Regions from separate parts of the Actinoallomurus oryzae genome, predicted to be linked through region 2. Evidence: riboswitches for the same ligand, from Rfam matches in the RefSeq annotation. Region 2 holds a riboswitch; the other holds the start of a gene.
What was found. A riboswitch is a leader RNA that binds a small molecule or an ion and turns the genes downstream of it on or off. The one in region 2 is predicted to bind S-adenosylmethionine.
Positions count from the first base shown of each region.

Region 1: linked by a shared signal. The riboswitch ahead of thrC (threonine synthase) and the one ahead of ABEA10_RS33445 (GNAT family N-acetyltransferase) in region 2 are both predicted to bind S-adenosylmethionine.

Region 1 is NZ_BAABHF010000066.1:939-4,338, forward strand. Features, by position in the region: gene ABEA10_RS48285 (MoaD/ThiS family protein) at 1-130, opposite strand, end outside; gene thrC (threonine synthase) at 127-1,371, opposite strand; SAM riboswitch class I at 1,387-1,554, opposite strand; gene ABEA10_RS48295 (alpha,alpha-trehalose-phosphate synthase (UDP-forming)) at 1,733-3,154, shown strand; gene ABEA10_RS48300 (VOC family protein) at 3,165-3,400, opposite strand, start outside.
Region 2 is NZ_BAABHF010000042.1:115,357-118,756, forward strand. Features, by position in the region: gene pknB (Stk1 family PASTA domain-containing Ser/Thr kinase) at 1-1,323, shown strand, start outside; gene ABEA10_RS33445 (GNAT family N-acetyltransferase) at 1,369-2,022, opposite strand; SAM riboswitch class I at 2,098-2,196, opposite strand; gene ABEA10_RS33450 (Lrp/AsnC family transcriptional regulator) at 2,274-2,747, opposite strand; gene ABEA10_RS33455 (APC family permease) at 2,859-3,400, shown strand, end outside.

The DNA.
Region 1 (3,400 bases), on a different contig from region 2:
CGATCCCGGAGAAACTGGACTCCAGGTCCGCCACGACCTCGCGTACCGTCGTCCCGGACGCCGTCACCTCGGACTCACCGCCGGTGTAGTTCCGAAGGATCGTCGGGATACGCACGCTGATCGAGCTCATACCAGGCCTGCCTTTCGAAAAGCGTCGAAGGTGGGGGCGATGTTCGCCGACGGCTTGGCGACCGGCGCCACCGCGTCGAGGGTCTTCAGACCGTCACCGGAGTTGATGAACACGGTCTCGGCGTCCGGGTCGAGTGCTCCCGAGGCCAGCAGCTTGCGCAGCGAACCCAGCGTGACGCCGCCGGCGGTCTCGCCGAAGATGCCCTCGGTGCGCGCGAGCAGCCCGATGCTGTCGACCACCTCGTCGTCGGAGACGTCCTCGATGGCACCGCCGGTGCGCCGGACGGCGTCCAGGACGTACGGGCCGTCCGCCGGGTTGCCGATGGCGAGGGACTTGGCGATCGTGTCGGGCTTGACCGGCCGTACGACGTCGTGCCCGGCCTTGAAGGCCGCGGCGACCGGCGAGCAGCCGGTCGCCTGGGCGCCGAAGATCTTGTACGGCCTGTCCTCGACGAGGCCGAGCTTGATGAGCTCCTGGAACGCCTTGTCGATCTTGGTGAGCTGCGAGCCGGAGGCGATCGGGACGACGATCTGGTCGGGCAGCCGCCAGCCGAGCTGCTCGGCCACCTCGTACCCGATCGTCTTGGAGCCCTCGGCGTAGTAGGGCCGCACGTTGACGTTGACGAACGCCCAGTCGTCCTGCTCGCCGGCGATCTCGGAGGCGAGCCGGTTGACGTCGTCATAGTTGCCGTCCACGGTGACGAACGTGCCGCCGTACACCGCGGTCGTGACGATCTTCTGCCGCTCCAGGTTCGACGGGACGAACACCGCGCTGCGGATGCCCGCGCGCGCCGCCGCGGCGGCCACCGCGTTGGCGAGGTTTCCGGTGGACGGGCAGGCCAGCACCTTGAAGCCCAGCTCGCGGGCGGCGGCGAGGGCGACGCCGACGACGCGGTCCTTGAAGGAGTGCGTGGGGTTGCCGCTGTCGTCCTTGACCCACAGCGCGCGGACGCCGAGCGCCTCGGCGAGGTTGTCGGCGCGGACCAGGCGCGTGAAGCCGGGCTCGGTGTTCGGGGTCTCGGCGACGTTCGGGGGCACCGGAAGCAGGTCACGGTAGCGCCAGATGTTCCGCGGACCCGCCTCGATGCGCTCCCGGCTCACCTGGGAGTAGTCGTAGGTGACTTCGAGGGGCCCGAAACACTGCTCACAGGCGTAGCGTGGGCCGAGATCGTAGGATTCGCCGCATTCGCGGCACGCAAGTGCGGTCGCGGGGCCGAGGTTTCGGACGGCAGTCTGCGACATGGAGCGAGGCCTCTCTCCTCATCTTTCTCGTGCCACCTTGGTCACGAGCCGGAGTTGGCACCTGTCCCGGGCGGCCTCGCATCTGTCGGCGAGTTGCGGCGCGGCTGCGCCGCACTGGACCGCGTGTCCGGGAGGGTTGCCGGGGCTTCGACGGGCCGGTCCCTCCACCCCTCTGGATGAGCGGTATTGAGTTGTATCAGGAACTGTATACGTGACTGACCGGTTCTTTGGCCAGCCCGGAGTCTCAGCGCGCGAGACACGAGACGGATCTCACGCCACGGTGAGCATCCGTATGGTCACGAAACAGACAGGGGCCGACCTTCGGCGATTGGGGCCCACGACGGCCGGTTACTCTCCCCCCATGGCTGACACGCAGGTGCTCGTCGCGTCCAACCGTGGCCCGGTCTCCTTCTCGCTGGCCGACGACGGTGCACTGTCGATGCGACGCGGCGGCGGCGGGCTCGTGTCCGCGCTGGGCGAACTCAGCGGCGACATCCTGTGGGTCTGCGCCACGCTCTCCGACGCCGACCGTGCGGCGGCGCGGCGTGCGGAGGAGGGCCGGCTCGACGTCCCCGGCATCGGCGCCGTCCGCATGCTGGACATCCCGCCGGGCACCTTTCACCGCGCCTACAACGCGGTCGCCAACTCCACGCTGTGGTTCGTGCACCACATGCTGTACGACACCCCGAACAAACCGCACTTCGACGCGCGGTCGCGCCGCGACTGGCAGTCCTACGAGGCCTACAACGCGGCCTTCGCCGACGCGCTCGCCCAGGACGCCGCGCAGGGCGCGAAGGTCGCCGTACAGGACTACCACCTGACACTCGTGCCCACGCTCCTGCGCGAACGCCGGCCCGACGTGAAGATCACGCACTTCTCGCACACGCCATGGGCGCCGCCGGAGTACTACCGGCTGCTGCCGGACGACATCGGACGCCAGGTGCTCGAGGGCATCCTCGGCGCCGACCACGCCGGGTTCCAGACCCGGCGCTGGGCCGAGGCGTTCGTCGAGTGCTGCGCGGCGGTCCTGGGCGCCCGCGTCGACCGTGAGGCCCGTACGGTCACCCACCAGGGCCACGTCACGCGCGTCGGCGTGCACGGCCTCGGCGTCGACGGCGACGCCCTGCGGGCCCGCGCCGCCGAGCCGGACGTGACCGCCCGCGCCGCGGCACTGCGCGAGCAGGTCGGCGACCGGCGGCTGATCGTGCGCATCGACCGCACCGAGCTGTCCAAGAACATCGTGCGCGGCCTGGCCGCCTACCGCGAGCTGCTCGCCAAGCACCCCGAATGGCGCGGCCGGGTGATGCACCTGGCGTTCGCCTACCCGTCGCGGCACGACCTGCCGGAGTACCGGGAGTACACCGCCGCCGTGCAGCGGATGGCCGCCGAGATCTCCGACGAGTTCGGCGACGGCGCGTGGGACCCGCTGATTCTGCAGGTCAACGACGACTACCCGCGGTCGCTCGCGGCGTACGGCATGGCCGACGTGCTACTGGTGAACCCCATCCGCGACGGCATGAACCTCGTCGCCAAGGAGGGTCCGGCGCTGTCGAAGAACGGCTGCGCCCTCGTGCTGTCGGACCAGGCGGGCGCCGCCGACGAGATGTCCGGCGACGCCATCATGGTGAACCCCTTCGACGTGTCGCAGACCGCGGAGGCGCTGCACCAGGCCCTGCTGATGCCGGCCGACGAACGCTCCGAGCGCTGCAAGCGCCTCGCCGCCGCCGCGACCGCCCTGCCGCCGCAGCAGTGGTTCGCCGACCAGCTCAGCGCCCTCGGCTGACGCCGCGCGGTCACTCGGTCCGCTGCGTGAGGCTGAACCAGTTGCCCGAGTCGTCGCGCAGCACGGCCTCGATCCCGTACGGCCGCTCGGCCGGTTCCTGCACGAAGACGACGCCGCGTGCGGACAGCTCCTCGTACGCCTTGCGGCAGTCGGGCGTCTCCAGCACTCCGGCGCCGAGCGCGCCCTTGGCGACCAGCTCACGGATCTGCTCGGCGGTGCGCTCGTCGTGCCCCATGGCGCAGTCGG
Region 2 (3,400 bases):
CGAGCGGAGACGGCGAGCAGGCACACCAAGACGGGCATCCTCATCGGCACGGTGGCCTACCTCGCGCCGGAGCAGGTCCTGACGGGCGACGCGGACGCTCGCACCGACGTGTACGCCGCGGGGATCATGCTGTTCGAGCTGCTGACCGGATACCAGCCGTACCAGGCCGGCACCCCGCTGGCCGTGGCGTACCGGCATGTCAACGAGACGGTGCCGCCGCCGTCGAGCGTGATCCCGGGCCTGCCGCCGCAGCTGGACGCGCTGGTGGCCGGGGCGACCGACCGCGATCCGGCACGGCGTCCGCCCGACGCCGACCGGTTCCACGCGGCGGCCGGTGAGGTCCTCCGGTCGCTGCCGCCGGACATCGACGCGATCTCGGCGTCCGCCGTGCCGGTGCCGCCGGGGCCGCCCCCGGCCGCCGGCGGAACGCAGGCGCCACCGCCCGAGAGGGTGACGCAGAACCTCCACGTGCATCCGGGCGCGTCGTCGTCCGGCCGGGACGGGACGGCGCGGACGCCGAGTTCGCACACCATGGTGATCCCCGACCACGAGGGGCCGCCGCGGAAGTGGCGGCGTCGTCCACGGACGTACGGGCTGTTCGCCGCCGCGGTCGTCGTCGCTCTCCTGCTCGGGGGCTTCGCGTGGTTCCAGACGGCGGAACGCACGGCGCGCGTGCCCCAGCTCGTAGGCCTGTCGGAGGCGGATGCGCGTCTCCGGGCCGAAAGACTCGGTCTCAAGGTCAAGGCCGGCTCGTTCCGCCAGGATCCGAGCGTGCCCAAGGACAAGGTCGCCCAGGTCGAGCCGGGCGCCGGCACGCAGGTCAGGACGGGCACGCTGCTCACTCTGACCCTGTCGTCGGGCCGGCCGCCGGTCGCCGTGCCGGACGTCCGGAACCAGCCACTCGACCAGGCGGAACAGCGGCTGCGGCAGGCGGGACTCCAGCCGGGCCGGCGGCTCCGGCAGGACAGCGCCACCGTGCCGCGCGGCGACGTCATCACGACCAGACCGGCGGCCGGGAAGAAGCAGAACCCGGACGAACCCGTCACCATCGTGGTCAGCCGCGGCATGACGATGCCGGACCTGAGCGGCCTCACCCCTGATCAGGCCGCGCGGAAGCTGGCCGCACTGGGGCTGAACCCGCAGTGGCGGCAGCAGGCCCCGGACGGCGGCCGGCAGCCGAACACCGTGGTCGGCCAGGACCCTCCCGCGGGACGGCCCGTCAACCGGGGCGACGACGTCCAGGTGACCATCACCGACCAGCGTCAGTGCGAGTGGGGCCCCTTCTGCTCCTACGACGACGGCCAGGACGACGGCGACTGGTAGGCCCCGCCCGGCGACGAGCCCGCACGCCCGCCGAAAGGCTCCGCGCTACGCGAGATCGTTCTCCGCTTTCCGTACGGCCCGTGAGCGGGAGATCGCGGCGGCGAGACGGGTTCGCAGTACCGGTTCGACGGCGGGCCATTCGCCGGCGACCACCGCGAACATGGCCGAGTCGCGGACCTTGCCCTCCTCGCCGCGTGCCCACGACATCGACCACGCGCGCAGTACGCCCTCGAAGGGGATGCCGAGCCGCTCCAAGGCCCGGCGGCAGCGGTGGTTGCGGGCATCGGTCTTCAGATCGACGCGGGTGACGCCGAGAACGTCGAACGCATACGACAGCAGCAGCAGTTTCGCCTCGGCGTTGATCCCGGTGCCCTGCGCCGAGGCGGCCAGCCAGGTGAAGCCGATCTCGATCGCTCGCAGGCCCGGCCGATCCGGCCAGCCGCGAGGATCCCACAGGCCGGTGCATCCCACCGCCTTGCCGTCGGCGAGCCGAACCTGGGCGAACGGGGTCAGCCCGTCGCGGGCGAGCTGGGCCGCCACATAGTCCGGTATCTCATCGGCGCGGGGCACCAGCGTGAAATCGTAGGACGACCGGTCCTCCTCGACCGCCTCGGCGAGATCCGGCGCGTGCCGCACCGTCAGTGGCTCCAAGCGCACCACATCACCGGCAAGGACGGGAACATCGAGCCGCACGCTCATGAGTCCTCCTTCGTCGGAGGAGAGACCAGGCGCGCGTGTTCTTTGATTCGCTCGCTCCGCACGCTCATCAGCGCTCCTTCATCGTTCCTGGCATTGGCACCTTTCCCGCGGGTTCCCGCCGGGAGGTTGCCGGACCGTCACAGGGCCAGGTCCCTCGGATCCTCTGGATGAATTACCGGCTCACGATCATGCCTGCCACGGTCGTACCCGGTCAACCCGCCACAGGCACCGCCGGCGCCGTCGACGATGGTTCAAGGGACGATGTCCGGGTCTTCCAGGCGCTCCAGTACGGGATTGCGGACCTGCTGGAAGACCACCGACGTACGGAAGCCGGCGACCTCCTTGCGCGTGCTGACCCGGTCGGTCAGGAACGCATGCAGATGGTCGAGGTCCTGGACCGCGACGTGCACGATGAAGTCGTCGTCTCCGGAGACGACGTACACGCTGAGCACCTCGGGCAGCCGTGACGCGAAGTCCTTGAAGGCGTCGATGGCCGTACGGCTGGAGACGCGCAGCTTGACGGACACCAGGCCCTGCACTCCCCGGTTGAGTGCGGGCAGGCTGATGTCGGCGTGGTAGCCGCGGATCACTCCGCGGCGGGTGAGCGTACGGATGCGTTCCATGCAGGTCGACGGCGCGATGTCGAGCTTGCGGGCCAGCTCACGGTAGGACTGCCGGGCATCCGTTTGAAGAAGTCGCACGATTTCGGCGTCACGTTCGTCCACAGCTGGATTCTGGCACTCATCTCGAGCGAGCGTTCGCCAGGACGGTTGTTTTGCCGGTCGATTGTCTACCTTCAAGGCTCTCAACCGATCAATATGACGGCAGGAACGACGATGAGCGGACGTACGATCGAGGATTCACCCGGGAACCGGCTCGGTCCGGCCCAGGGCACGGCGCTGTTCGTGGGGGCCGTGCTCGGGCCCGGGGTGCTGGCCCTGCCGCATCTGGCGGCGGTGGCCGCCGGGCCGGCCTCGATCCTGGCCTGGGCCGCGTTGCTGGCCCTCAGCGTCCCGGTGGCGATCACGTTCGCGGCGCTGGGCGCCCGGTTCCCCGACGGCGGAGGAGTGGCGACGTTCGCCGCGCGGGCGTTCGGGCCGCGGACGGCGGCGATCGTGGGCTGGTGGTTCTTCGCCGCGGTTCCGGTGGGCGTGCTCGCCGGCGCGTTGATCGGCGGGGACTATGTCGCGTCGGCCGTCGGGCTGGGCCGCCCGGCCGCCGTGACGGTCGCGATCGGACTGCTGGTGGGGGCGTTCGTCACCAACCACGGAGGCCTGCGGGTGTCCGGGCGGGTGCAGCTGCTCCTGGTGGGCGCGCTGGTCCTGCTGCTGACGGCCGCCATCGTCGCGGCCGGGCCGGCCCTGCGGCCGGCGAACTT